DNA from 2 places in the Maritalea sp. S77 genome. Region 2 is predicted to be linked to the other one. Evidence: riboswitches for the same ligand, from Rfam matches in the RefSeq annotation. Region 2 holds a riboswitch; the other holds the start of a gene.

Region 1 (14,828 bases), on a different contig from region 2:
AAAACGCGCAATCCCCAAGCGCAGCATTTAACTATGCCGCAAAAAAGGACAGGGGCGCAAATTGGCCCCTGCCCGTCTGTTGATAAGTCTGGCTTATTCAATCCAGCCTTGTTCGCGATAATATTTCGCGGCGCCATCATGCAATGGAGCTGAAAGACCTGCTGTTGCCATCTCTTTTGGATCAAGATTTGCAAAGGCAGGGTGCAATTGTTTGAAGTCTTCAAAGTTTTCGAAAACTGAGCTTACAACCGCATAAACAGCGTCTTCAGACACAGCTGTTGATGTTACGAAAGTCGCACCAACACCAAATGTTGAAGTGTCTGCATCGTTGCCACGATACATGCCACCAGGAATGGTTGCTGTACGGTAGAATGAGTTGTCAGCGATCAATTTTTCAACTGCGTCGCCATCAACATTCACCAATACTGAATCACAAGCTGTTGTTGCTTCTTGGATAGAACCAGATGGGTGACCAACGGTGTAAACCATCGCATCAATCTGGTTGTCGCAAAGCGCAGCAGACTGTTCAGCAGCTTTCAACTCTGTTGCCAAAGCGAAATCGCCAGTTGTCCAGCCTTTCGCATCCATCAACACTTCCATCGTGCCGCGTTGGCCAGAACCCGGGTTACCAATGTTAACGCGCTTACCTTTAAGGTCGTCAAAGTTGGTTACGCCTGAATCGGCACGTGCAACAACGGTGAAAGGCTCAGGGTGCACAGAGAATACTGCACGCAACTCTTCAAACGGACCAGCTTCTTCAAAGCGTGATGTGCCGTTATAAGCGTGATATTGCCAGTCAGACTGTGCCACACCAAATTCCAATTCGCCTTCGCGAATGGTGTTGATGTTGTAAACAGAACCGCCAGTAGATTCTACTGAGCAGCGAATGCCGTGATCTTTGCGGCCTTTATTGACCAAACGACAAATCGCACCACCTGTTGGGTAGTAAACGCCGGTAACACCGCCGGTACCAATGGTTACGAACTCCTCAGCTTGAGCAGTCGGCACAACCATTGCACCTGCGATCGCCGCTACGGCAAGAGATTTAAGGTACTTATTCATGTAAGACCTCCCTTTAAGGTTTAGACTAGTTTTAAGCACTCCAGGTTTCCCCGAACTGTTGATTAAGGCATTCGACTTCGAAAATTCGTTGTTTCGCCGCCTTGCCTGATCCCGCCACAAGCATTCCGATGATTGTTTCAATCAACACAATGGTTGCCGCGTAGGATGAGAAAAATTGTGGGCTATCCGTCGCCACAATAAACCCAGTGTCAGCCTCTGCCAGCACCGGGCAAGAATGGGTGTCGGTGATCACAATCACTTTCGCCCCCATCCGCGCTGCTGCTCGCACCCCTTCTATGGTGCGGCGCGCAAATGGTGGTTTTGTGACAACCAACAAAACATCGTTTTTATTTAGCGCAGATATCTCCGCGCCCAGAGACGCCCCGGCGCGTCCGGCAATGCGCCAATGGTCGGTAAAATAATTGGCCAAATAAGCCATATATTCCACAATACCGGTGGAGCTGAGCGACCCGAGCAAAAGCACATTGCGCGCATTGTTCAAATAACGCACCGCCTGCTGCAAACGGTCCTGCGGAATATTTTGCGTCAACTGCCCAATATTGGCCGCGCAAGCCGCAGATTGCCTGTTCAAGAAAGGTGTTTGATCGCCACCAATAGCGTCTTGCTGCAATCGGGTGGCCTTGTCAGTCATGTTGGAAACACTGCGACCAAGCGCACCGCGCAACATTTCCCGCAACTCTTCATAATTGGAAAAGCCCAACGCCCGCGCCAAACGCGAATAGGTCGCAGGGGAAATATCGCTCGCTTCAGAAATCGACCGGAGGGAGCGCGTGGCCGTATCAACTTGATTCTTGACGATATAGTCTGCCGCCGCTTTGAGCTGCTTGCTCAAACCGCCATATTCCGCTGCCAGTCGTTCTTCAAATTGAACCACTTGCCAATCGTCCTCGTTGATCCCTCTTTGCAACAAAAATTTTTCATCTGTTTCAAGGATTGTCAAGCCTCAAAACATATGTTTCAATTTTATTGTCCCTGGTAACTTAACCAAACAACGACAGAAAATCGACCAATGAGTAAAATTTTCCACCGCTCTTCTACCCAAATACCCGTACAAGCCGTCGCTGGTGATGGTGCCTATCTTATTGATCAAAATGGCAAACGCTATTTGGATGGATGCGGCGGTGCTGCTGTTTCTTGCCTTGGCCATTCAGATGAGTTTGTCAAACAGGCCATGCGCGAACAGCTCGAACAGCTCGCTTATGCCCACACAGGTTTCTTCACATCGGAACCGGCTGAAACGCTCGCGGAAAATTTAATTACCCACGCACCGGGGGATTTAGACAACGTCTATTTGGTTTCTGGCGGCTCAGAAGCCATGGAGTCCGCCCTAAAGCTGGCGCGGCAATATTTTATCGACAAAGGCGAACCCCACCGCCACAAAGTGATCGCGCGGCAGCAAAGCTATCATGGCAATACGCTCGGCGCGTTGGCCACTGGCGGCAACAAATTGCGGCGCGCCCCTTATGCCCCAATGCTGTTTGAAACTTTCCATATCTCCCCCTGCTATGAATATCGCAATCGAGCACCAAATGAGAGCTCGGAATATTATGGAAAGCGCGTGGCCAACGAACTGGAAGCGGAAATTCTAAAACTCGGCCCGGAAAGCGTGATGGCATTTGTGGCCGAACCCGTGGTGGGTGCAACCGCAGGCGCAGTGCCAGCCGTCGAAGGCTATTTCAAACGCATTCGCGAAATCTGCGACCAATATGGCATCCTGCTCATCTTGGACGAAGTGATGTGCGGCATGGGCCGCACCGGCACCCTGTTCGCATGTGAACAAGATGGCGTCGCCCCAGATATTATGGGCATCGCCAAAGGTTTGGGCGCGGGCTATCAACCCATCGGGGCCATGCTCTGCACGCGCGAAATCGCCGACACCATCCGTGATGGTGCAGGCTATTTCAAAAACGGCCACACCTATTTGGGCCACCCCATGGCCGCTGCCGCTGCAAACGCTGTATTACATCGCCTAACCCAAGATGGGCTTGTCAGTCGATCCAAGCAAATGGGCGAAAAATTCAAATCAGCATTACAAGACCGTTTCGGAGACCATCCCTTTGTTGGCGACATTCGCGGGCGCGGCCTGTTTATCGGCGTTGAAATTGTTGAAGACCGTGAAACCAAAGAGCCATTTGATCCAGCGCATAAAATCCACGCGCATCTCAAGCAAAAAGCCATGGAAAACGGGCTGATGATCTATCCCGGCAATGGCACAAAAGATGGCATTTCTGGCGACCATATCCTGCTGGCGCCACCCTTTATCATCACCGATGCTCAAATCGGCGAACTGATCGACAAATTGGGCCAAACATTTGATCAGGTCTTTGCCGCATGACCCCGTTGCCGCGCCTGATGGTGGCCCCCAATGGAGCCCGCAAAACCAAGCAAGTTCACCCCGCCCTGCCCGTAACAATCGAAGAAACGGTGCAGACCGCAAGAGCCTGCTTCGACGCCGGAGCGGACGGGCTGCACGCCCATCTGCGCAATGTGGATCAACAGCACATTCTGGACGCGGGTCTTTATAAAGAACTGCTCGCGGAACTACGAATCGCCGTGCCGAAAATGCAGGTACAGATCACCACCGAGGCGGTTGGCCTCTATCAACCGCCCGAGCAAATCGAGCTGGTGAAACAAGTCCAGCCAAAATCTGTTTCAATTTCAACCCGCGAACTACTTTCCACCGGCGACCAAAAACCCGCCGCAGAGCTCTATTTGTGGGCCCAGGAAAACGGCGTCGCAGTGCAACATATTCTTTACGACACCAACGACCTCGCTGCGCTCTATCACATCTGCATTGACCACAATATCCGCCGCGACAACATCCAATTGCTGTTTGTGCTGGGCCGATATACCAACGACCAGCAAAGCGATCCGTCGATGCTGACGCCATTCCTGCACCGCCTAGCCGAAATCGAAATGGCCGCTGATTGGGCTGTTTGCGCCTTTGGCCAAGGTGAAACCGATTGCCTAATCCGCGCCCACCAATTGGGCGGCAAAATGCGCATCGGTTTTGAGAATAATGAAGTTAATCCAGATGGCAGCGTGGCCAAAGACAATGCCGAGCGGGTAACCCTGCTCAATCGCTTGCTTGCAGCCCATTGATCCAATTCTGCACATAGTGATGCGCCTGCCGTACCGCCGCCTCCAGCGCCAGCCCGCCCGCCAAACCGCAGGCAATCGTGGTCGACAAGGTGCACCCCGTGCCACGCGGGGTAAATGCCTGCTTTTGTGCCGTAAACACAATCTCGCGCTGGCCATCCCTCAGCACGTCCCGCAGCACATCGCCCTCGCCATGCCCGCCTTTAAGCAACACGGCACGACATAAATCATGCAGCGACTGAGGTTCCAAAATCTCAGCCTCGAGCAAATTCGGCGTCAACAGCGCAACCAACGGCAACAGGCGTTTTTTCATCGCCGAAATGCCTTTATCCGACAAAAGCTGCGCCCCGGAACTGGCCGCAAGTACCGGATCAAGCACAATCGGCAATTCACGCCCGATAAGGGCATCCACAACCGCTTCAACCACCGCCGCATCGCCCAACATCCCAATTTTGACCGCCGCAGGCGCATTATTTGCAAACGCTGCTTCAATCTGTGCCTTCACCAAGTCAGCATCGACAAGCTCGATGCGTCGTACCGCTTCATTGCTTTGCGCTGTCACAGCGGTGACCGCAGGTTTCACCGCAAAGCCCAATTCGGTCGCCACGGCAATATCCCGCGACAGGCCAGCCCCGCCGCTACTGTCCGTTCCAGCAATCACCAAAATGCTCCGCGGTTTCAACATGCACACGCCGCCATCAGTGCCAATTTCTTATGTCCTTGCGCTTGCAATTGCTTTGCCCCACGCCATGCCCGCAGCCCGGTTTGGCAGGCCAACACCACACGCTGATCGTCAGGAAAGGCAGCCCTCGCCAGCTCATCAATCTGTCCCCGCTGCGCCTGCGCCACAATCATCTCTGGCGCTTCAGTTTCACCGCGCAGGTCGAGCACCAAATCATCACACCGCACGCCATCGCGTCCCAAAAACGGCCAAGCCTCAGACGGTTCTGACGCCCCCAAAAAGCTAAAGCTGGAGAAGCTGAGATTTTGCACATCCATGCGCACCATCTGCCCCATGGGCGACGGGTTTTGCTCCAGCAGCACCGCCAACACCATTTGTGCCTGCATCGCCCCGATCAGGCCCACCACCGGACCAAGCACCCCGGCTGTTGCGCAGTTGGCCGCTTGCGTTGGCAAATCCGGGAACACAGCCCGCAAACTCGGCGCGCCGCCGCAAAAGCCGCCCGCATATCCCGCCTGCCCCAGCACGGAGGCCGAAATCAGCGGTTTGCCCTGCGCCAAACATTGATCCGACAAGATATAAGACACGGCAAAACTATCCGCCGCATCCACCACAGTATCCGCATCCACCACCAGCGAACCCGCATTATCCGGAGTCAAAGCCTCAGCAATCGCCTGCACTACAATATGCGGGTTCCGCGCCAAAATCTGATCCCGCGCCCTCTTGGCTTTGGACGCGCCAATATCTTTGGTTTCAAACAGGGGCTGCCGATGCAGATTGCTTTCCTCAACGCAATCTGGATCAATAATCGTCAAACTGCCCACGCCGGCACCTGCCAGATAGTGCAACACGGGTGACCCAAGGCCACCCGCCCCCACCACCAGCACATGTGCCTGCGCCAGTTTCGCTTGGCCATCCTGTCCCACTTCAGGCAATTGCATTTGCCGTTGATAGCGCGTCATGAACATATCTTGATCCATTCCCGCGTCCGCGCTTCAGGGTCGTCAGCAAACCGAATATCGGTGACCACGGCCAGGCTATCGGCCCCGGCCGCCAAAACGCCCGGTGCCCGTTCCACACTCAGCCCGCCAATGCCCACCAGCGGCACATCGCCCACCATCTGCTTCCAACGCGCAACTCGCTCCAATCCCTGCGGCGCCCATTTCATCTTCTTCAATATCGTAGGATAAACAGGCCCCAATGCAACATAGGCAGGGTTAAACGACAGAGCTCGATCCAACTCGGCTTCATCATGAGTGGAGAGGCCAAAGCGGATATTTGCAGCACGAATGGCCGCAAAATCCGCTTCATCCATATCCTCCTGCCCCAAATGCACAAAATCGCAGTTTTCTTCGATCGCGATCTGCCAATAATCATTCACAATCAACTGGCAGTCATGGGCATCACAGATCTGCTTGGCTCGCCGGATTTGCGCCCGCACTTCATCTGTCAGCGTGTCTTTAATCCGCAATTGGACCAGCTTCACACCCAGCGGCACCAAGCGCGCGATCCAATCCACATGGCCGACGATCAAATAGAATTTTTCCATCAGTCAAACACCGCCAGACCCAGAATGGGGGTGGAGGGCACAGCCATATCGCGCCGCTCCATCATTTGCGCCGCAAAGCCCTGCCGCCCCGCCTCAATCGCCTGCACCATCGCCGCGCCCATGATGGCCGGGTCGCCCGCCTTGGCCACCGCCGTGTTCAACAACACCGCATCCATGCCCAATTCCATCGCCATGCACGCATCAGAGGGACGTCCAATGCCGGCATCCACAATAAGCGGCACATTCAGAAAATGCGCCCGCATCGCGCGCAACGCATCCGGATTGCGCAAACCCTGCCCAGAGCCGATGGGTGCGCCCCACGGCATCAATACCTCACATCCGGCTTCCAACAATCTCTCGCCCACCACCAGATCATCGGTGGTGTAAGGAAACACCTGAAAGCCCTCTTCACTTAGGATACGCGCTGCCTCAACCAGGCCAAACACATCCGGTTGCAGATTGTCGCTATGGCCAATCACCTCCAGCTTGATCCAGTTGGTGCCAAACACCTCCCTCGCCATCTGCGCCGTGGTCACGGCTTCCTTCGCCGTATGGCACCCCGCTGTATTCGGCAGCACCTTGACGCCAAGCTCTTTGATCAATTGCCAAAAGCCAGTGCCCGCCCCATCCACGCCTTCGCGGCGCAGGGACACGGTGATGATCTCTGTGCCAGACGCTTTCACCGCCGCCGCCAAAATCTGCGGCGACGGATATTGCGCTGTGCCCAGCAAAAGCCGTGAACCGATCTCTTCGCCATAAAGCTGCATGATCAGCCTCCCTGCATCGGGGCTAAGATTTCGAGCTGATCCCCCGCCTGCAACGGAGTTGCCTGCCGCTGCTCCCGCGCCACAAACTGACCGTTTAACGCCGTGGCCAGCGCCTCACCTTCATAGGACAATTCGTCCAACGCCGCCGCAATATTGGCCGCACTGACCTCTGTCGCTTCGCCATTGACTAGGATGCGCATTTCATTTGCTCCTGCTCAAACTGATCGGCCAATTGCTGCGCCATCGCGGGCGCCAGCAAATAGCCATGTCGGTAAAATCCATTCAGATGATATTTGTCGTCCCGCTTGATGATGCGCGGCAGATTGTCGGGAAAGGCCGGGCGCAGACCGACGCCGGTTTCTATCACGCTGGCTTCGCCAAAGCCGGGATGCAGCGCAAAGGCCGCGCCCAACAATTCCAGTGCGGACCGCAAGCTGATCGCCCGCCATGAAGCGCTCTCCACCATCGTCGCCCCCAGCATGTAAATGCCGTTGCCACGCGGCACCAAATAGATCGGAATACGCGGATGCAGCAGCCGCACTGTGCGGGTGATCGTAACGTCTGGACACTCCAGCATCACCATTTCACCCCGCACCATGCGCAGTTCCGGCAAATCTACAGCGCCGCCGCGACAATCAATATCCACCTGCTCGGGCGCTGGTTCACCAAACCGCACTTCACTGCCCAGTTTTTCTATCTGCAGCACCAGTTCCTGCCGCGCCTGCCGCGGGTCCAAATGACATTCCTGATCGAAAAACAACGCCTTGGAGAAGCGGCCCGCAAGGTCCGGCTCCAGATCAGCAATCCGGTTGTCCCCAAGCTGCTCATATTGTTCGGTGCGACTGGCAAACTGGCGCAATTCGGCTTGATCCCGCGGCGGGGCCACCACCAATGTGCCTGAGCGCTGCACCTCGGTCACCTTGGCCCACCAATCGGCAGCCCCCGCACCAAGCCGTACCACATCTTCCGGCGCGCTCACCTTTTCGCACCAGGGGGCCAACATGCCCCCGGCCAAATGCGAGCTCTGATTGAGTTCAAGGCTTTCTCCCTGTTCAAAAACGGTCACCGGATGCCCGCGCCGCGCCAATTCCAGCGCGACGCAAAGGCCGGCAACCCCGGCCCCGGCAATCGTGATCATTCGCCCGGCTCCTTGATCGGCATATAGAGATCGCCGCCTTCACGGAATTTCTCCGCCATAGCTTCCATGCCTTCCTTCTGCGCCTCGGCGCGAATATCATGGCTGATCCGCATAGAGCAGAATTTCGGCCCGCACATGGAGCAGAAATGCGCCACCTTATGCGCCTCTTTCGGCAAGGTCTGGTCGTGGAAATCGCGCGCCGTATCCGGGTCGAGCGACAGGTTGAACTGATCTTCCCACCGGAATTCAAACCGCGCCCGGCTCAGCGCATCATCGCGCCGCTGCGCCCCGGGCAACCCCTTGGCCAAATCCGCCGCATGCGCCGCAATCTTATAGGTGATCACGCCGGTTTTTACATCATCCCGATTGGGCAGGCCCAAATGCTCTTTTGGCGTCACATAGCAAAGCATCGCACAGCCAAACCAGCCGATCATCGCCGCGCCGATGCCAGAGGTGATATGGTCATAGCCCGGCGCAATATCGGTGGTCAGCGGCCCAAGCGTATAGAACGGCGCCTCGTGGCAACATTCCAGCTGCTTGTCCATATTTTCCTTGATCTTGTGCATGGCCACATGGCCCGGCCCTTCAATCATCACCTGACAATCTTTCGCCCAGGCGATTTTGGTCAATTCGCCCAGCGTTTCCAACTCGGCAAACTGCGCCTCATCATTGGCATCCGCAATCGAGCCGGGCCGCAACCCGTCGCCCAGCGAAAAGCTCACATCATAGGCGCGGCAAATGTCGCAAATTTCGTCAAAATGCTCATAGAGGAAACTCTCTTTGTGATGGTGCAGGCACCATTTGGCCATGATCGATCCGCCGCGTGAAACGATCCCGGTCACCCGTTCCACCGTCATCGGCACCATATGCAAGCGCACGCCCGCATGGATGGTGAAATAATCCACCCCCTGCTCGGCCTGCTCGATCAAGGTGTCGCGGAACACTTCCCACGTGAGGTCTTCGGCAATGCCATTCACCTTCTCCAGCGCCTGATAAATCGGCACCGTACCGATCGGCACGGGTGAATTGCGGATAATCCATTCCCGCGTATTGTGAATATTGCGGCCCGTCGAGAGGTCCATCACCGTATCCGCGCCCCAGCGGATCGCCCAGACCATCTTATCCACCTCTTCTTCCATCGACGAGGTAACCGCAGAGGTGCCCATATTGGCGTTGATTTTCACCAGAAAATTGCGGCCAATGATCATCGGCTCACATTCGGGGTGGTTGATATTGGCCGGAATGATGGCGCGGCCAGCGGCCACTTCATCCCGCACAAATTCAGCGGTCACATAATCAGGGATGTTTGCGCCCCAATCCTCGCCATCGCGTTCCTCTTTGATCGCTTCGCGCAGCTGATTTTCGCGAATGGCAATAAATTCCATTTCCGGCGTCACAATGCCCTGCCGCGCATAGGCAAGCTGGGTCACCGCTTTGCCATCCTTCGCCCGCAACGGCTGCGGCTTCACCGGAAATTCAGGCGTCAGCCGATCCCCTTCCACAAAGCCATTGTCAGCCGGTTGAATGTCGCGTCCATCATATGCTTCCACATCACCCCGCGTTTCAATCCATTTGCGCCTCACTTGCGGCAGCCCGGCTTGAATATCCGCTGTGAAATTCGGGTCCGTATATGGCCCCGAACTGTCATAAACCGGCAAGGGCGGCTCGCCCGCTGTCGGGTGCACAGAAATTTCGCGCATGGGCACACGCACATCATCAAAGCGTGCGCTCTCAACATAAATTTTGCGAGATGCGGGCAATTGATCTTCGGTAATCTTGGGATTAGGCAAATCCATTTTGGCGCTCCTTAAGTTCTAAACTCAAAAAGACACCAGAAGAATTATGGCTGGAAACGAAGGGACTTATCCCCTCAACAAAAGAAAGACGACCCCTGTTCGGTGCCGCAAATTTTCGCTTCCTACGCCAGTATCAACTGGGTCAGGTTCAAAGGGTCGCGTCACCGAATATTGCTATTCTGTCAGCCTCTCAGTCCCCTAGGCGGGACCCCCCTGCAGTTCTTTTGGGGTAGCGCTGTTCTGAATTTCTGTCAAGCGGGTGCATTTTCCGCAGCGGGTTCAAAACGCAAAATCGCACAAGCATCCACATTGCCAGTTGCCCGTTTCAACACTGGATAAACGCGCCCACACGCCGCGGCAAAACTGGCAGCAACAGCTGCCTCTTCGCCATAGCGCTGCACGATTTCATCCCGTAAATCCAATATATCTGGCCCACCAACAATAGCATTTTGCGCAAACAAAAACCCAAGGCCACTGTCCGTATCGGTGCGGGCATTGCCCATGGCACACGCTTCCAACTCCTTCGAGTTTACGCCCAATTCAATCGCTTGATCGACAATCAATTGCGCGCAGGAACCGCAATCGCCATCCATGGTGGAGGCAAGCGCCGCCCCGGCCCAAATATCTTTCGCTTCTTTCGGGCCGCGATATTGGCTGAGCAATGGCAACAGCCCAAGCCGCAGCCCGGCGCCATTTGAGGCGTTGATAATCTGGTGCATATAGCCGCCATCATAGCCATATTGATCTTCAAATTTGCTGGTGCTGCCATGTAAAATGGATTTAAGCATATTGAGCACTCCGTGTTGGATGTTTGAAAGCGAGAAACAGCGCGGTCCAGGCGGGCAGTTGAATGCCAAACAGATTGCTGAACGCAATCAGGTCGAACGGCACACCGCGTTGAAACCAAATGAAAATATGAAAAATCGCATGTAAAACGGGCCAAAACGCCCCGCACACAATCGCGGTTTTATCTTGTCGAAACAGGCCATACGCCATGGCCGCGGCGCTGGCGAAAAACACCAATCCAATATCCATCACAAAATGCATATTGAACGGCCCCATTTCTTTCACTCCGGGGGTAATTTGATACCAAGTCATTGGGTTTAAAAACATCCAGACCGCGAGCATCAAAAACCAGCCCACAAGCACCCATTGGATAATACGTGTCATCTTTATCTCCTGCATTTTGAAGACCAGACGAAACAGCACTTGGAAATGTGACCAAGATCGGTCACATTTTTTAAAGCCCAACCGTCTAGTCAGTAGCAAAGGAGGGCCGGATGCAGGACCGAGACAGAACGAATATTTTTGAACAAGAGCGCAAACGCTTGTTTGCTTTGGCCTATCGTATGCTTGGTTCCGTGGCTGATGCGGAAGATATGGTGCAGGATAGTTTTGTGCGTTGGTCCAATGCCGATCTCAAAACAATCGACAATCCGCAGGCTTTCCTCACAACAATTGTCACGCGCCTTTCGCTAGACCATCTCCGGTCGGCCAAAACCAAACGCACCAGCTATGTCGGCTCATGGTTGCCCGAGCCATTGCTAACAGAAAGCGCTGAGTCTCCCGATGATATTGCGCAAAAAGCTGACGATATTTCCTTCGCCCTGATGGCCACTTTAGAAAAACTCACCGCTTCCGAACGCGCAGCTTTTCTACTTCATGACGTGTTTGACTTGCCATTTGATCAAATCGCCAAAACATTGGACCGTACCGAAGCCTCATGTCGCAAATTGGCGTCGCGCGCCCGTCAAAAAGTGCGTACGGATGGCAATGAAACCCTGCCCATGCCCACAAATGAGCCTCCTGTCGCGTCATTCCTGAACACATTGCAAACGGGCGACTTGGACAGCTTTGTCAATTTCATCGCTGAAGATGCGATTTTGGTGACCGATGGCGGCGGAATCAAATCAGCAACCTTGCGCCCCATTTATGGCCGCGAAAAAATCTCTCGCTTCTTTATCGGCGTGGCCAACAAATTTGGTCGCCCCGGCCCGGATGACATTAAGCTGATACAGTTAAATGGTGCACCCAGCCTCCTGATCCGCGATGAAGATGGAGCTTTACAGGTGTGGTCATTCAGTTGGACCTCAGAAGGTAAAATCGCAGAATTTTACATGCTGCGAAATCCTAAAAAGCTTAGCCATCTGGCGTTTGACTAAAGGTCAATTGCGACCTTTCCCCGCTGCGTCAGAACGCGCTGCGGCAACTTAGCGGCTTGCGGCATTTTGCTTATCCACCTACGCTGAGGCCATCCTTGCAAAACATAGAGGTGCACCATGTTTGGCGGCTTCTCGGCAGAAATCTTGGCGCGTATACAATTCGCGTTCACTGTTTCTTTTCACATCATCTTTCCGGCCTTTTCCATTGGCCTTGCCTCCTATTTGGCCGTGCTCAACGCCATCTGGCTAAAAACCGGGCAAAAGGAATATTTGCAGCTTTTCGACTATTGGAAAAAAATCTTCGCCGTCGCCTTCGGCATGGGCGTCGTGTCCGGCATTGTGATGTCATATCAATTCGGCACCAACTGGTCAGTCTTTTCTGATCGCGCTGGCCCTGTGATCGGGCCGCTTATGGCTTATGAAGTGCTCTCCGCCTTCTTCTTGGAAGCTGGCTTTTTAGGCATCATGCTGTTTGGTCGGGAACGGGTGGGCAATGGCTTGCATATGTTCGCCACGGCCATGGTCGCCTTCGGCACGCTCATGTCCGCCACATGGATTTTATCGGTCAACTCATGGATGCAAACGCCAGCAGGTTTTTCCATAAATGAAGTCGGCCAATTTGTGCCAGAAAATTGGTGGGAGATTGTGTTCAACCCTTCCTTCCCCTACCGCTTGGTGCATATGGTGCTGGCTGCTTATCTCACCACCGCTTTGGTGGTTGGTGCTGCGGGCGCATGGCATCTGCTGCGCAAAAAGGAAAATCTCGCGACGCGTCGCATGTTCTCCATGGCCATGTGGATGCTAGTGGCCGTCACCCCATTGCAAATTTTGGCGGGTGACGAACATGGCCTGAACACGCTTGAGCATCAGCCGCAAAAGGTAATGGCCATGGAGGGCCATTATGACAGCCACGAAGATGGGGCGCCTTTAATCTTGTTTGGCATTCCCAACCCAGATGAAAAGCGCATCGATTATGCCATCGAAATCCCAAAACTCTCCAGCTTGATCCTCAAACGCGATCTTAATGCGCCATTGCCCGGGCTGGACACTATTCCCGATGAAGACGAACCGCCAGTTGCCATTGTTTTCTGGAGCTTTAGAGTGATGGTGGGACTTGGTTTTGCCATGCTCGGTTTGGGCTTTTGGGCTTTGCTGCAACGCAAGCGCCGCAAACTTTACACAGATCCATGGCTGCACCGCGCGGCCCTTTTGATGGGCCCAATGGGTTTTGTCGCCGTGCTCGCGGGGTGGATCACCACCGAGGTCGGCCGCCAACCCTTCACCGTCTATGGCCTGATGCGCACGTCCGAAAGCCTCGCACCCGTTTCAGCGCCTGCTGTTGGCACATCCTTGCTGATTTTCATTGTGGTCTATTTCTTCGTGTTCGGCGCAGGCACATTCTATTTGCTGCGGCTGATGGGCAAACGCCCCGGCAAGGAGCCACATGAACTTGAAAAAGGTCCACTGCGCGCCGCGGGCACCACGCCCGGACCAGAGCAGAAAGATAATTTCAAAGCCCCGATAGAGGAGGCATAACATGTTTGATCTTGCATTTATCTGGGCAGGCATCATCGCATTTGCCGTACTGGTTTATGTGGTGCTCGATGGCTTTGACCTCGGCATCGGCATCCTTTTTCCATTCGGCAAATCAGAAAAAGACCAAGATGTGATGATGAATTCCATCGCTCCCGTGTGGGATGGAAATGAAACATGGTTGGTGCTTGGCGGCGGCGGCCTATTCGCCGTATTCCCCCTCGCCTATGCAGTGGTGATGCCCGCGCTATATATGCCCATCATTCTTATGCTTATCGCCTTGATTTTCCGGGGCGTTGCATTTGAATATCGCTGGCGCACCAAACGCTGGAAAAAGGTTTGGGACGTCGCTTTCTTTGGCGGATCGTTCATTGCCACCTTCATGCAGGGCATCGCGCTCGGCGCATTGGTGCAAGGCATTGAAATGGAAAACCGTGCCTATGCTGGCGGCTGGTGGGATTGGCTCACACCATTCTCCATCCTCACTGGTTTCGCGTTGATCGCCGGCTATGCCTTGCTCGGAGCAACCTTTCTCATTCTGAAAACCGAGCATGACTTGCAGGCACAAATGCGCAATTATGCTTGGAAACTTGGCATCGCCACATTGGGCTTTATTGGCGTGGTAAGCCTGCTCACACCGTTCCAAGACAGTGTTTACTTCGAGCGTTGGTTCAACTTCCCGGGCAGCCTTTATTCAATATTTGTGCCCGCTCTTGTCGCTCTCGCCGCCTTTATGCTGTTCACCAGCCTAAAAGCAGAGAAAGAAGCGACGCCATTCTTGGCGGCACTATCTTTGTTCGTGCTCAGCTTTGTCGGCCTTGGCATATCTTTTTATCCACATATGGTGCCGCCAAGCCTCACCATTTGGCAAGCTGCCGCGCCTGAAAGCAGCCTGTGGTTTACGCTGGTTGGCACCATCGTGCTGATCCCGTTGATCTTGGGATACACCGCCTATGCCTATTGGGTGTTCCGCGGCAAAACCGATCCTGATGCGGGCTATCACTAATGGCAGAAAAATC
Region 2 (14,828 bases):
TGAAGGGCCAATTGGCAGCGCTGGAAGATGGCGCACTGCATCCCGATCAAATCAAACAAATCGCCACCACACTTGATGTGTCTGAAGATGATGTGGTGTCCATGAATGAGCGCCTAACTGGCGATGCTTCTTTGAACGCGCCCATGCGGTCCGACGAAGGGGCGTCTCAATGGCAGGACTGGCTTGTTGATGAAGCACCGAGCCAAGAAAAAGTTCTGGGCGACAGCCAAGAGTATGACGAGCGGATGCAATTGCTCAAAGACGCCATGGGCGTGCTGAATGAGCGTGAGCAAAAAATCTTTGAAGCGCGTCGCTTGAAAGAACCGCCACTCACCTTAGAAGAGTTGGCACAAGAATTTGACGTATCACGCGAACGGATCCGTCAAATTGAAGTACGCGCCTTCGAAAAGGTGCAGGCCGAAGTCAAACGTGCCATGCTGGAAAACGCCTAGCGACAAGCTATAGCTTAGCGGAGATGAGGTCAGCCATGTGCTGCGCCTCGTCATTGCCTTCGCCGCGCAACCCAGCGGCAACGCTTTGCTGATCGGCAACAGCACGGTTTTGGCTCACTTTCCATTTGCCGACCATTTCCGTCACCCGCAATTCCACGCCATAAATGCCTTTGAGCTGCCGCTCCGTAAAAGCTTCTGGTGCGTCATCGACAGACCATGGTCCATCCCGTCCAGATTCCATCTGGTTGGTCAAACCGTTCAGCTGATTTAACAGCCAGCCCGTATCTTCATGAAAGTGTAGCGTGCCGCGCAAATGAGCCACCATATAATTATAGGTGGGCACAACTTTGCCGTGCTCCTTTTTGCCCGGATACCAACTCGGGGTAATGTAATGCGTTGCGCCCTGAAACACGGCCAATGCTTCTTGCCCGTCAAAAATCTGTTTGATCAGATCATTGCCCTTTGCCAAATGGGCCAACAAGATTGGCCTCTGCATTTCCCCGGCCCAAATCATGGGCACATGGTTGACGATGGGCACACCTTTGCCATTGCACGCCAACATCGCCAATGGATGGCTTTGCACCAATTGCTGTAAAACTTCTGGACGTTCTTCTTTAAATGCCGGGGGCTGATACATGGCTCATCTCAATTTCAATTAGTGCATTTAAGTGTTTATTGGGCAGGATCAATAAATAGGGGGCATTCTGTTCAACCGCCGGTACAATTTTCACCTGCGTGTCATTGGCGCAATTTGAGGTGCCAATCAATTCGCCCTGTGCCAATGTGAGGTCATCCAAAGGATAATACAACCCCTCCGACGAAGCCATTTTAATCGGCGACAATGGATAAACAGAGATCCGTGTTTCGGGCGGCACTTCGAACGATACTGTGCCCGACACAACAGCGATCACATCTGTTTCATCCATCAAAATCATATTTTTACGGCGACCATACTTCTGCGCCGCATGTAGCGCGGCCAAACTGTGATCGAACCGTTTACCGATCATGCCTAAGCATATGTAAAGTGGTGCATCAGTTTTATAGAGGCACTTCTCAAAATCGGTTGTTATCTGCTCCGAAAGCTCCACCACCAAAGTGGAGGTTGGTAAATTTGGATCATCAACATAAGAATCCATATCCCCAATGATCGCGGCCAAAGGCACATTTGCGGCCAGCGCAACTGCCGCCGCTCCATCTGCCGCAATAACGGGGTAGCCGCGCGCAGCAAGGTCAAGCAAAGCGGCTACATCCACAAAGCCACCGCCCAAAATCACAATTGGCGTATCAAAGCTAAGCTCTGGCAGAACATCATTTTGTTGCGGCATATTCGCTCTTGAATCTTATTCCATTTCAGATAGGTTGGCGTCGTCTCACTGGGGTGCTCCTAAAGAGCTGAGAATTACCCATTGAACCTGAACCAGGTCATGCTGGCGGAGGGAGTTTGAGCGAAAAGGAACATCAGTTCCCCTCTTCGACTTTCCCCTTTCAAGCACGATCGCAATATGTCCTGTTTATAAGGAGAAATAAATGTCTTTTCAAAAAATTGGACTTGCGGCGCTTGTAGGTTTTTCAACCCTTGTTTCTGCCGCGGCAGCGCAAGATAAGCCCACCCTCACCATTTACACCTATGATGGCTTTGCCGCCGAATGGGGCCCAGGCCCACAATTGAAAGCCGGTTTTGAAGAAAATTGCGCGTGTGAAGTTGATTTCGTTGGTGCAGATTCATCCATTGGCGCATTGCGCAAAGCACAACTTGAAGGTCCCGGCACCGACGCGGACATCATTTTGGGCCTCGACACAAGTGTAGCCGCCGAAGCGAAAAACACCCAATTGTTCGCAGACCACAATGTAGATCTCTCTGCGCTCGAACTGCCTGTTGATTATTCATCCAGCCAGTTTGTGCCGTTCGACTATGGTTATTTTGCTTTTGTCTATGACAGCAGCAAAATTGAAACGCCGCCGTCTTCATTTAAAGAATTGGCTTCCATGGGTGAAGAATTCAAAATTGCCATTCAAGACCCACGTTCATCCACTCCAGGCCTTGGCTTGGTGCTATGGATGCAAGCCGCAAAGGGCGACCAAGCGGATGCACTTTGGGCCGACATTGCTCCCAACATCCTGACTGTCACCAAAGGCTGGTCTGAAGCCTATAGTCTTTTCCTTGAGGGTGAAGCGGACATGGTTTTGTCCTACACAAGCTCCCCGTCCTACCACCGGATTGCCGAGGAAGAGACAAAATATTTGGCAGCCCAGTTTGAAGAAGGCCACTATGTACAAGTGGAACTTGCCGGGATATTGGAAAGCTCTGACCAAAAAGAGCTCGCCAATGACTTCCTAAGCTTCCTTGTGAGCCAAAGCGGGCAAGAAGTTATCCCGACCACCAACTGGATGTTCCCTGTTGTGCCGCTGGACAATGGCCTGCCAGAAGGGTTTGATACCCCATTGCCGAAAGAAAAAAGCCTTATTCTTGACGACGCAACTGTGGGTCAGAACACAAAGAAATATATTGATGACTTCTTTGCCGCGATCGGCCAATAAATCAACATCAATCGACGTGTCGCCGCCCCCAGCGGCGGCACGTTCGCCAATCAATTGGCGGTTTATCGGTGGCCTTTCCGTCACCTTTATGGTGTTCGCCACCATTTTTTTGGTTTTGTTCGTCATCGTCAATGCCGCACAAAATCTCCCATCTAATCAAAGCGCCCTAAGCGCCAACATCTGGCACTTGTTGCGCATGAGTTCCATACAAGCGGCGCTGTCCGTTCTGTTTTCTCTGCTGGTTGGTGCTCCCGCAGCCATCGCCCTATATCGCCTGCGCTTTCGTGGCAAAGGCCTCGCCATCGCACTCCTATCCGCTGGATTGGTTTTGCCCACGATCATTGTCGCATTTGGCTTGCTGGCCGTTTGGGGGCGCGCCGGATGGTTGCGCAGCGCTGCCAAATCTTTATTGGACCAAGATCTCAATTTCTCTATTTTCGGCCTTGCCGGCATCCTAATGGCCCACACATTGCTGAACGGTTCTTTCGCCGCGCGTTTGTTTTACGATCGACTTTCGGCCACCCCAAAGTCCAAACTAAAGTTGGGACGATCACTCAATCTGAGCCCATTCGCACGCTTCCTCTATGTTGAGTGGCCTGCGTTAAAACCCGCCATCCCGGGCCTCGCAGCAACCATCTTTCTGATGTGCTTCACCTCGTTTGCGTTGGTGCTCTTATTGGGCGGTGGCCCAGCGAACGCCACGTTCGAGGTCGCCATTTTCGAAGCGGTGCGCGTCGATTTCGACCTCACCCGCGCGGCACTTTTAGCTGCCAGCCAACTGCTGTTCTGCCTACTGATCATTGTGCCTGCCGCAAATTGGAACACCAAAAGCATGATGATCGGCCAAGCCAGCGTGCAAAATCTCTGGCCAGCCGATGGGCGGTCTAAATGGGTGTTGACGACATTCCTATTGCTGGTTGCCGCCTTTTATCTCACCCCACTGATTGCGATATTCCAAAAAGCAATGTCGCCCGCTTTGATCCCCTATTTGGGTAAGGAAAAGTTCTTGAATGCCCTGTGGGCAAGCCTCATAATTGCAAGCGTCAGCGCCAGCCTCACTCTTTTATTGGCCACCTTGTTGGCAACAGCTCGTGGCGAGCTAAAACGCGCCGAAAAGCTAGGCACCGCAAGGTTTCCTCGCCTTTATCGTTTGATCCTCGGCGCCCCGATTTTTGCCTATATGGCAATGCCTGCCATGGTGTTGGGTTTGGGGTTCTTTTTAATCACGCGCCATTTGGCATTGCCGACACAAGCAGTGGGCGTTTGGGTTTTGATCCTTGCAAATGCCTTGTTGGCACTGCCACTGGCCAGCGCGGCGCTTACACCATCCTACGAGAAACTGGCCAACCGCTATGGAAAGCTTTCCATGTCGCTTAACATGACCGGCTGGCAGCGCTTCCGCTATATCGAATGGCCCCTCTCCCGTCGCGAAGCGGGCTATGTTTTTGCGCTTGGCTTCACCTTCTCATTGGGCGATGTGGGTGTGATTGCCTTGTTCGGCACCGACGAATTTTCCACCCTGCCCTGGCTAATGTATCGTGCATTGGGCAGCTACCGCTCCAACGATGCCGCACTGGTCGCTGGCATTTTGTTGGCGCTGGTTATTTTTAGTTTTTGGGCCTTGCCCCACCTGTTCAGGATCAACCGCCGTGCTTAATATTAACAGCCTTCAATTCAGCTATGGCTCCGACGCGCCAAATTATGATTTTTCGCTGCAAGTGAACGCGGGCGAGATTTTGGGGATATCCGGCAAAAGCGGGTCTGGCAAATCCACATTGCTCGATCTTATCGCTGGTTTTTTGCGCCCACATAGCGGCGAAATCCAACTTGATCAAACAGACATTACTGCCCTCAAAACTGAGGACCGTCCCATTTCCATCCTCTTTCAAAAAGACAATGTTTTTGAGCATCTTAGCGCACAAAAAAATGTAGAGCTTGGGCTAGATGAACCAAAGGGCGCTGGCGCGCTTTTGGCACAAGTTGATCTCAATGGCTTTGAAAAAAACATCTGTGCCGAACTTTCAGGAGGGCAACAGCAACGGGTGGCCCTAGCACGCACATTGGGACGCAATCGCCCCATCCTGTTGCTGGATGAGCCATTTTCGGCCCTAGACGACCAAACAGCCGATGAAATGCGGCAATTGGTGCGCGAACTGGTGACACAAAAAGGGTGGCACACCATTTTGGTAAGCCACCATCAAAAAGACTTAACTGAATTGGCAACACGCCAGCTTTCCCTCAGCGAGGGAAAGCTCAAAGCTATTTAGCAAAATCAACGCCTAGTTGTTTGCCCATTCGGCCAGCACTTCTTCAAACAATTCTGTGCCTGCTGAACCCTTTTCAAGCGTCAGAATGGCTTTGCGGCCTGTGCTATAAATAAGCGGCAGATCCAGCCAACCGTTTTGCCCCAACAGTTCTAAATTGCGCGCCACATCAGTTTCTGCACCGCTCATGGCAAACAAGAATGAGTTGTCGACGATCCGCACAGATGCACCCACCAAAGTTGTGCCTTGCGCCAATTCCTGATCTTTCATCAACACGCCCGGCAAGCTGGCAACACTGCCACCCAAGAAGCTCTCGGTCACCGTGAAGTTCACCTCAATGAGATGGCTAGCCGGCAAAGCTTCATCACTGTTTTTGCGGATCAACAAATCGACCGACAAATTACGCGCAGGAATAGACGCGGTGGCGCGAATGGTGGGCAAGCCCAACTCATCAACATCGCGCGCCCATTGGGTTTGACCAGAGAACGGCACTGCCCCACCTGAGCCACTAGACTGCTCTTCAATAAGCAGTGACTGAGCGCCGGTTGTCGCTTGCGCTGTTGGGTCTTCAACATTCAATGGGTTTTCGGTTGTATCGTCCGCCGTGGCGTTGTCACCCTCGCTCTGCAAACGACCATCATCGACACCAACATCTGGTGCTTCACCCGCTGCCCCATCCGTATCCGCAGTGGCCACATCCGTTGTGTCCGCCGGTGTTTCGGTTGGGGTATTGCCGTCAGTTGTGCCTGCGCCGTCTTGATCGCTCTCCGCGGCCAAACGACCACCTTCATTTGCAGTCGGCGTTTCCGTCACATTTGTATTGTTGCTGCTCGGTGTCACATCCCGAACATTGGTTTGCGGTGGCGTTGCATCAGTGTTCGCAGTGACAGGCGGAGCATCATTTGTGGTGTTATTGTCTGGCGTTTCATTGACCGCCAAGCCGCTCAAGCCCACTTGCTCCAACACCGGATCAAGATTGACATAGCCTTCGCGCCAGGCCCAATAGGTGCCGCCACCCAACAAGCCAATCAGCAACACGAACACACCAAGGAAAATAAGCAGACCACCGCCGCCATCAGATTGTTCATCTTCGACAAACTCAGCATGATCTTCAACCATCTGCAATTCGTCTTTAGCAGCGACAGCAAGCGTTCCTTTTGAACTCGCATTCATGAGCGCTTGGTCGGCATCATCGTCTTTTTTGCCTTCGGCCTCACGATCAAGAGCCAACAAAGCCCGATCAATCGCCGCCTGCGCGTCATCATCTTCATCGACATCCGCCAGATCTTCTGGCTCAACATCAACTTCGCGAACGCTTGAGAGCGCCTCTTTCACACTTGCAGCGGCAGGCGAATTATTTCGCCCATCTAAACTAGGCGCTGGTGCTTCTGCGCCAGAGGCAGCGCGCGCCTGCGCAATCACATCGTCAATGCTGGACGGGTTAAGGTCAGTCTCCTCCCCGCTCATTTCCTGCAATTGCTCGATCAGGCTATAATTCGCAAACGGCTCAGATTCTTCCTCTTGCTCATCATCATTTTCTTCTTCGGCTGCCGAAGGTTCTGAAGCAATATCGTCTTCTTCCTCGACCACCTCTTCAACATGAGATGAGACAGGCGCTTCTGCAGCAGCCTTTTTAGGCGCCTCAGGCTCGGGTTCAACTTCTGGCTCGACAATTTCCTCAACAGCTTCAGCTTCTTTTTCAGCTGACTCAGCCTCAAAGTCTTCTTCAATTGGTGCCTGGTCAAAACTGTCATCAGCAGCTTTGTCTTCAGCCTTTGACTTTTCGTCATCTTTGGCAGGTGCTTTTGGCTCCTCAGCAACAACCTCTGCCTTCGGCGCAGGCTTTTCCGCTTTCGCAGGCTCTGCCGCTGGCGCAGGTGCTTTCTTAGCCGCGGAGACCTCAACTGGAGGAGCAGCAACAGGTGCAGCCTCTTCTACATCCTCAACTTCTTCGGCAACGGGTTGCTGCGCGAGCATAGACGGTGTCGCCACTGCCTCTTCTACTTCAGCTTCCTGTTCGCGATGCGAAAGGCCCTGCAACAGCTTTTCTGTTGCTTCTTGCTCAACTTGGCGAATGCAATCTTCAAGCGTCAGGCGATGCTGTGTGATTTGACGCGCCGGAATAGGCGGTTCAATCGCGTGCAATTGCGACACAAGCGCAGAACGCGCTTTTTCATAAACAGCCCGGCGGGCTGTGCCGTTGTTCTCCGGCAAGGCTTCAATCGCCCGGCGCAAAAGCTCTTTATAATCTGCCATTAGCTACTTAAACTCATTCCTTGGGACTTAACCCCTTATTAGTTGTAGCGAAAAAAACTTAGTCTTGAAAAGGGTCATGCACCAAAATGCTGTCTAAGCGCTCCGGAGATGTGGATAGAACCGCAACCGGTGTGCCGATCAACTCTTCAATCCGCCGTACATATTTCACTGCTTCAGCTGGCAAATCAGCCCACGAACGCGCCCCTGCGGTCGTGCCCTGCCAGCCCTCTAGGGTTTCATAAATTGGTTTCACATTGGCTTGGCCCTGCATGGTCGCAGGCAAATAATCAATGCGCTCCCCATCCAACTCATAGCCAACACATACTTTAATTTCTTTCATGCCATCCAAAACATCGAGCTTGGTCAACGCAATGCCATTAATGCCAGACACTTGAACAGTCTGCTTCACCAAAACCGCATCAAACCAACCACAACGACGTTTACGACCTGTGTTCACGCCCCACTCATGGCCTTTTTCGCCAAGATATTCGCCAACTTCATTCAGCTGTTCGGTCGGGAATGGTCCCTCACCCACACGGGTTGTGTATGCCTTGGTGATGCCCAAAACATAATCCAATGCGCCAGGCCCCAAACCAGACCCATTGGCGGCCTGACCACCGATCGTGTTGGACGAGGTCACAAACGGATAGGTGCCATGCTCAATATCAAGCAATGCGCCTTGCGCGCCTTCAAACAGGATGCGTTTGCCATCACGACGCATTTGGTTAAGCCGTTCCCAAACCCGGCCAGAGAAGGGCAGCAATTCATCAGCAACTTCCATCAATTCATCGTAGATGGTCTCTGCTTTCATTTCCTCAATGCCCAAACCACGACGCAACGCATTGTGGTGACGCAGCAAGCGATCGATCTTCGATTTCAAAATCTCCGGATCTGCCAAATCAGCAACGCGGATGGCGCGACGGCCAACCTTATCTTCATAAGCTGGGCCCATGCCGCGCTTGGTGGTGCCGATCTTCAAGCCTGCATTTGAGTTTTCGCGGAAGCTGTCAAGTTCGCGGTGCAGCGACAGGATCAAACACGCATTGTCCGCGACCATCAAATTCTCAGGCGAAATTTCAACACCTTGGCCGCGCAGCAACGCCAACTCTTTGACGAAATGATGCGGATCAACAACAACGCCATTGCCGATCACGGAGAATTTGCCCGGGCGCACAACGCCAGAAGGCAACAATGCTGTTTTATAGGTGACCCCATCGATCACCAAAGTATGGCCGGCATTGTGACCGCCTTGGAACCGCACAACCACATCTGCGCGTTCGCTCAACCAGTCTACAATTTTGCCCTTGCCTTCATCGCCCCATTGGGAGCCGATCACAACAACATTTGCCATTAAACTTAATTCTCCTTCACGATCGCTTTCACTGACACAGGATTGGGACAGAATAATGCCCAAATGCATACCCACTGCCCGCAAAAGCCAATCTTTCGGTCCAAATGGGTGTTTAGAACCGGATCAAAACCTGATAAGCGAAGCTGATATAGCAAAAGTGAACCTATGACAAAACCACAATCGGCAGCAAACGTAAGAAAAAATCCCTTCCATCAACTGTTTAATCAACCCTATGTGCTTTTGGTGCTCACATCACTGTTCTGGGGTGGCAATATGGTGGCGGGTAAACTGGCGGTGGACGACATTTCACCCACCAGCCTAATCGCCGGGCGTTTTACTTTGGGCTTTCTCGTTATTTTGCCTTTTGCTTGGCCACACCTGAAAAATGACTTGCCGAAATTGCTGAAAAACTTCTGGCTCCTCGGGTTTTACGGCGCAGTTGGGTTCGCTGGCTTTAATCTGTTCCTTTATCTCGGCGCCCAACACACCACAGCGGTGAACGGCGCGATTGAACAAGCATCTATTCCGATGATGGTTATGCTGGCAAATTTCGTTTTGTTTAAGCAGCGTGCTTATCCATTGCAGCTCTTAGGTGTGGTTCTCACCTTAATCGGTGTCATTTATGTGGCAACCGCAGGCAACCCAATGCGGCTTGCACGGATGGACATCAATATCGGTGATGGACTCGTGCTAATCGCCTGTGTGATCTACGCCGCCTACTCCGTTTGCCTGCGTTACCGCCCCACCGTGCACTGGATGACATTTTTGGCGGTCACCTTCTTTTTCGCCACTTTGGGGGCCCTGTTCTATCAGCTGTTTTTGGGCGGCCTGCCAGCCTTTGTAGCGGGCATTCCCGACATAACGTTGCTGGGCTGGGTGTTGGTGCTCTACACTGGCTTATTCCCCTCCATCCTCTCGCAGCTATTTTATGCGCGCGGGGTGGAATTGATCGGCGCCAACCGAGCCAGCCTGTTCATCAATGCATTGCCACTCTTTGGTGCCATCTTGTCCGTGATTATCCTCGGTGAAGCGCTGCAAACTTATCACTTTATCGCAGCAATCTTTATCGTATCCGGCATCACAATGGCGGAATATGCAGTCCGCACCGCAAAAAAGCGCGAGGCCGAAAAGGCTGCAATGGAAGAAGCTAAGAAGGCAGAACAATGAGCGTCGACAACAAATTTATCGAGCGCATCGAAGCCCTAGAAATGCGCATCGCATATCAAGATCAAACCATTGATGATCTTAACCAGACCATAGCCAAACAATGGGCAGAGTTTGACAAATTGCAGCGTGAAATCGCGAAGCTATATGCGCAAATGGAAGAGATGGATAATTCTGGCGGTGGCGAAGTCGACGAGCGCCCACCGCATTATTAATGATAAGAAGCAACAAGTGCGCCGCTAAAACAGCCCGTTGTCATTTTCTGAATGATCTTCAATAATTTGAAGCACATCCCAGTGCTCGACAATCTTTCCGTTTTCATCAAACCGGAAAATATCCATGCCCGCATAATCATGACTGCCCGGCCAAATTTGATGGCAATGCAATACAACAAGATTGCCTTCCGCAATGGCCCGTTTAAATACGGTTTTTTTGCCCGGATATTCTGCCGCCATGCGCTCAAAATAATCGATAAAAGCTTGCTTTCCATCTGCAACGTGCGGGTTATGCTGGATGTAGTGGTCACCCACATAAAGCTCAACCGCCTCGCGTGGTTTGCACTGATTGAACATGAGATCATAAAACGCCTGCGCGTTCTTCTTGTTGGCCTCCAATTGCGCATTCATCAGCAACACTCCCAAACCAGCAAAACAAGCAATACGCCACACCATAACACCATGGCGCGGCAATAATGTAGGCCGAAAATGAAATAGGGAAAGCCTGCTCAACCACGCTTTCCCTACCCTCATTAGATGCGCGCTGCAGCGCGCACCGGCTGAATTTCTATTCTAATCCGCTTAGAATTTAAGTGATTTGGCCTGCTTCACACCTTCAAGTGCCGCAATGTTGGTCAATTGTGCTTCGCTCAATTCGCCGTCAATATTGATGAGTGCAATGGCATCGCCGCCACTTTCTACGCGTCCCAAATTGAAGTTCGCAATGTTCACGCCCTCATCGCCCAGCAAGGTGCCCAAACGGCCGATAAAGCCAGGCTTGTCTTCGTTGGTAATGTAGAGCATGGCAGGTGTGATTTCCGCTTCCATATTCACGCCCTTCACTTGGATCAAGCGCGGCTTGCCATCTGCAAACACAGTGCCTGCCACGGAACGCTCCTGACGCTCTGTGATCACGGTGAGGCGGATATAGTTTTCATAAGCTCCTTGCTGCTCACGATTGACCGTTTCCACATGCATCCCGCGATCCTTCGCCAATACGGGTGCAGAAACCATGTTCACATCACCCAGCAATGGTTTGAGCACGCCAGTCAACAGCGCAGAAACCATCGGCTTGGTGTTGAGATCAGCCACATGGCCCTCAAACTCAATCCGCACACCTTTAATGCCGCTTTCCGTCAATTGACCAGCAAAGCTGCCAAGCATCTCTGCCAACTTCACAAACGGCATCAATTTTGGCGCTTCTTCCGCGGAGATAGATGGGAAGTTCAGTGCATTGGAGATTGCCCCATGCATCAAATAGGCGCTCATTTGCTCAGCCACTTGCAACGCCACATTTTCCTGCGCTTCATTTGTTGAGGCGCCAAGGTGTGGTGTACAAATCAAGTTCGGCGCTTCAAACAATGGGTTGTCATTGGCAGGTTCAACCTCAAACACATCCATGGCAGCCCCAGCAAGCTTGCCGCTTTCCAATGCATCTTTCAACGCCACTTCATCAACCAGACCACCACGGGCGCAATTGACCAAACGGGCGCCATTTTTCATTTTCGCAATGTTTTCTGCACTAATGATGCCGCGTGTCGCATCGGTCAATGGTGTGTGCAAAGAGATAAAGTCTGCACGCGCAAGCAACTCGTCCAGCTCAACTTTTTCAACGCCCAAATCCAAAGCACGTTCTGGCGTCAAAAACGGATCAAACGCAATCACTTTCATTTTAAGGCCCTGAGCGCGATCAGCTACGATGGCACCAATATTGCCACAGCCAATAATGCCAAGCGTTTTGGCGGTCACTTCAACACCCATAAATTTGGATTTTTCCCACTTGCCTGCGCGAGTAGAAACGTCAGCGGCAGGAATTTGTCGGGCCAAAGCCAACATCATGGAAATTGCATGCTCAGCCGTTGTGATGGAATTGCCGAAAGGCGTATTCATCACAATGATACCTTTGGCCGTGGCGTTTGGAATGTCCACATTATCAACGCCAATACCCGCACGACCAACAACTTTCAAATTGTCAGCTGCTTCAATAATCTTTTCAGTGACCTTGGTCGCTGAGCGGATGGCCAAGCCATCATATTGCCCAATAATCTCAAGAAGTTTTTCTTTGTCTTTACCCACGTCAGGTAGAAAATCTACATCTACACCATTGTCGCGGAAAATTTGTACAGCTGTTTCGCTCAGCTTATCAGATACGAGAACCTTAGGCATAAGTGCCTCCATAAATTTCAAAATTTTGGGAAAAAGGCTGGCGGCAAACCGCCAACCGGTCTCACTTTAGGAGGCGCTTAAAGCGCCGCTTTTTCTGCTGCAAAAGCAAAATCGAGCCAGTGGGTCAAGGCTTCCAAGTCGGCAGTCTCAACCGTGGACCCTGCCCAAATGCGCAAGCCCGCTGGAGCATCACGATAGGCACCAATGTCTAAAGCCACGCCTTCTTGATCCAACCGTGTCGCAATCGCTTTGGCAAATTTGGCTTGAGCATCCGCATCAAGCGCGGCAATCTCAGGATCAACGATCTTCAAGCACACTGATGTGTAGGACCGTGTTTCCGGCACCTCAGCCAAATTGGCCACCCAATCGGTTGCTTCAATCCATGCATTCAACAGGTTGAAATTAGCGTCAGCACGCTTTTGCAAACCGTTATCGCCTAGGGTCTTGGCCCACTCCATCGCGTCAATCGCATCTTCAATCACCATCAAAGATGGGGTGTTGATGGTCGCGGCTTCAAAAATGCCTTCGATCAATTTCCCACCTTTGGTCAGGCGAAAGATTTTGGGCAATGGCCGATCCGGCGCATAATTTTCCAAGCGGGCAACGGCGCGAGGTGAAAGGATGATCACACCGTGAGCGCCTTCGCCACCCAACACTTTTTGCCAAGAAAAAGTGGTGACATCCAGTTTTGCGAAATCAAGCTCTTGCGCGAAAGCAGCAGAGGTTGCGTCGCAAATGCTCAAACCCTCGCGGTCCGCGTCAATCCAATCGGCGTTCGGTACGCGCACACCAGATGTGGTGCCATTCCAAGTGAAGACCACATCGCGGGTCCAATCCACTTGGCCAAGATCAGGAAGCTGGCCATAATCCGCATCCAAAACCCGCACATCGTCCAGCTTAAGCTGCTTAACCACATCAGTGACCCAACCTGCGCCAAAGCTTTCCCATGCCAGCATATCGACACCGCGTTCGCCCAGCATGGACCACAAAGCCATCTCAACCGCGCCCGTATCGGAAGCGGGCACGATGCCAATGCGATAATCATCAGGAACGTTGAGCAGTTCGCGCGTCAGATCTATCGCATATTGAATGCGAGCCTTCGCAGGCTTTGCGCGGTGGGACCGACCCAACAAATTGTCATTGAGAAATTCAGGCGTCCAGCCAGGACGTTTCGTGCACGGCCCAGATGAGAATCTGGGATTCGCCGGGCGCACTTCCGGCTTCAAAATATCTGTCATGTTGCTACCCTTTCAGATAGGCGCCCCTCGTTGGGGAGGGGTGGCCCACTGACCGGGATAGTGGCAATCGGACGTCGCGTCAACGCTTTTTATTGTCCGACAAAAATAACCAAGCAACAAAAAACCCCGGCGCAAGGTCCGGGGTTTTTCAAATCTAATTTCGCTAAAGCTTAATAGAAGCGGTAGCGAACGCTGGCGCGAATTTCGTGAGCAACAGCGTCTTGCACCCACATGCCAGAGCTTTGGGTTGAGAACCCTTTGTGCCACAAAGCGCGGTAGCCGATATCGGCAACAGCAGCGCCCATATCATAGGCAACACCAGCCATCACAGCACCAGCCCAAGAGCGGTTACCAGCACCTGCCACAAGATCTGGATCTGTCGCATGTGTTGCTGATGTGTAGTGCCAAGCTTTACCCAAACCAGCACCAACATAGCCTTGCCAACCACCGTCAGCAGTGAGGCCCATGCCGTTCAAATCGAAATCATAATAAACGTTTGCCAACGCCACGGTTGAACGCAAATCTGCTGAATAGCCGTTGGCTGTCAACCCAGTATTCCGCAACCAATCAACGGTCAAATCCGTGCGGAAACCGTTACCAAACTCATAACCAGCGCCTGCGCCAAAGCTATAGCCCCAGCCCATTTCGGTTGGTGTTGCTGAGTTTGGACATGGACAAAACTCTACATTGCGCGCCCACATTGCGTTACCCGCAACAGAACCCCGCAAATAAAACGCACCGGAAAGGCCGTAATCTACTTCTGGCAATTCAGGATATTCTGGCTCTGGCTGTGGCCAATCAGCGGCCAAAGCGCTTGTTCCAAACATTGAGGCAACTGCAAATAGTGCAGCTCCAATCCACTTAAGCATCATTCTAATCCTTCTACGCAAGCCACTTTTCTTGACTTTCCGAGAAGGAGTATGCGGGCTTTTTCTTAAAACCCACTTAACCTAAATATTTAACCCTAATAATTCTTCAAAAACTCTGTTATATTAAGATTTTACTCGCCATTCTATTACCCACCTATCAAGGCAGAACATGACCACTCAATCGCGCACATTTGGCGACTGGATTTTCCTTTTATTACTTGTACTTATTTGGGGCAGCTCCTTTACGGCCATCAAATTTGCGATTGAATTTTTCACCCCGTTTTGGATCGCAGCGATCCGGCTGACAATCGCTGC

What was found. Region 2 has a riboswitch for thiamine pyrophosphate ahead of thiB (thiamine ABC transporter substrate binding subunit). Riboswitches for the same ligand answer to the same signal wherever they lie in the genome.
Region 1: linked by a shared signal. The riboswitch ahead of thiC (phosphomethylpyrimidine synthase ThiC) and the one ahead of thiB (thiamine ABC transporter substrate binding subunit) in region 2 are both predicted to bind thiamine pyrophosphate.

The regions. Positions count from the first base shown of each region.
Region 1 covers NZ_JBNAGG010000002.1:52,245-67,072, reverse strand. Annotated here, with positions in the region: gene ACP15Y_RS08010 (TAXI family TRAP transporter solute-binding subunit) at 94-1,062, opposite strand; gene ACP15Y_RS08005 (MurR/RpiR family transcriptional regulator) at 1,094-1,957, opposite strand; gene ACP15Y_RS08000 (aspartate aminotransferase family protein) at 2,093-3,418, shown strand; gene ACP15Y_RS07995 (3-keto-5-aminohexanoate cleavage protein) at 3,415-4,185, shown strand; gene thiD (bifunctional hydroxymethylpyrimidine kinase/phosphomethylpyrimidine kinase) at 4,160-4,867, opposite strand; gene ACP15Y_RS07985 (ThiF family adenylyltransferase) at 4,861-5,832, opposite strand; gene ACP15Y_RS07980 (thiamine phosphate synthase) at 5,823-6,413, opposite strand; gene ACP15Y_RS07975 (thiazole synthase) at 6,413-7,180, opposite strand; gene thiS (sulfur carrier protein ThiS) at 7,183-7,380, opposite strand; gene ACP15Y_RS07965 (FAD-dependent oxidoreductase) at 7,368-8,318, opposite strand; gene thiC (phosphomethylpyrimidine synthase ThiC) at 8,315-10,114, opposite strand; TPP riboswitch at 10,217-10,339, opposite strand; gene ACP15Y_RS07955 (hypothetical protein) at 10,366-10,902, opposite strand; gene ACP15Y_RS07950 (hypothetical protein) at 10,895-11,284, opposite strand; gene sigJ (RNA polymerase sigma factor SigJ) at 11,395-12,276, shown strand; gene ACP15Y_RS07940 (cytochrome ubiquinol oxidase subunit I) at 12,394-13,812, shown strand; gene cydB (cytochrome d ubiquinol oxidase subunit II) at 13,814-14,815, shown strand; gene ACP15Y_RS07930 (DUF2474 domain-containing protein) at 14,815-14,828, shown strand, end outside.
Region 2 covers NZ_JBNAGG010000004.1:189,364-204,191, reverse strand. Annotated here, with positions in the region: gene rpoH (RNA polymerase sigma factor RpoH) at 1-452, shown strand, start outside; gene ACP15Y_RS14105 (FMN-binding negative transcriptional regulator) at 460-1,089, opposite strand; gene ACP15Y_RS14100 (thiamine diphosphokinase) at 1,067-1,777, opposite strand; TPP riboswitch at 1,817-1,908, shown strand; gene thiB (thiamine ABC transporter substrate binding subunit) at 1,980-2,990, shown strand; gene ACP15Y_RS14090 (hypothetical protein) at 2,962-4,647, shown strand; gene ACP15Y_RS14085 (ATP-binding cassette domain-containing protein) at 4,640-5,257, shown strand; gene ACP15Y_RS14080 (hypothetical protein) at 5,270-7,510, opposite strand; gene ACP15Y_RS14075 (adenylosuccinate synthase) at 7,569-8,861, opposite strand; gene ACP15Y_RS14070 (DMT family transporter) at 9,027-10,028, shown strand; gene ACP15Y_RS14065 (SlyX family protein) at 10,025-10,240, shown strand; gene ACP15Y_RS14060 (nuclear transport factor 2 family protein) at 10,265-10,651, opposite strand; gene serA (phosphoglycerate dehydrogenase) at 10,823-12,406, opposite strand; gene ACP15Y_RS14050 (phosphoserine transaminase) at 12,484-13,644, opposite strand; gene ACP15Y_RS14045 (outer membrane protein) at 13,815-14,513, opposite strand; gene ACP15Y_RS14040 (DMT family transporter) at 14,683-14,828, shown strand, end outside.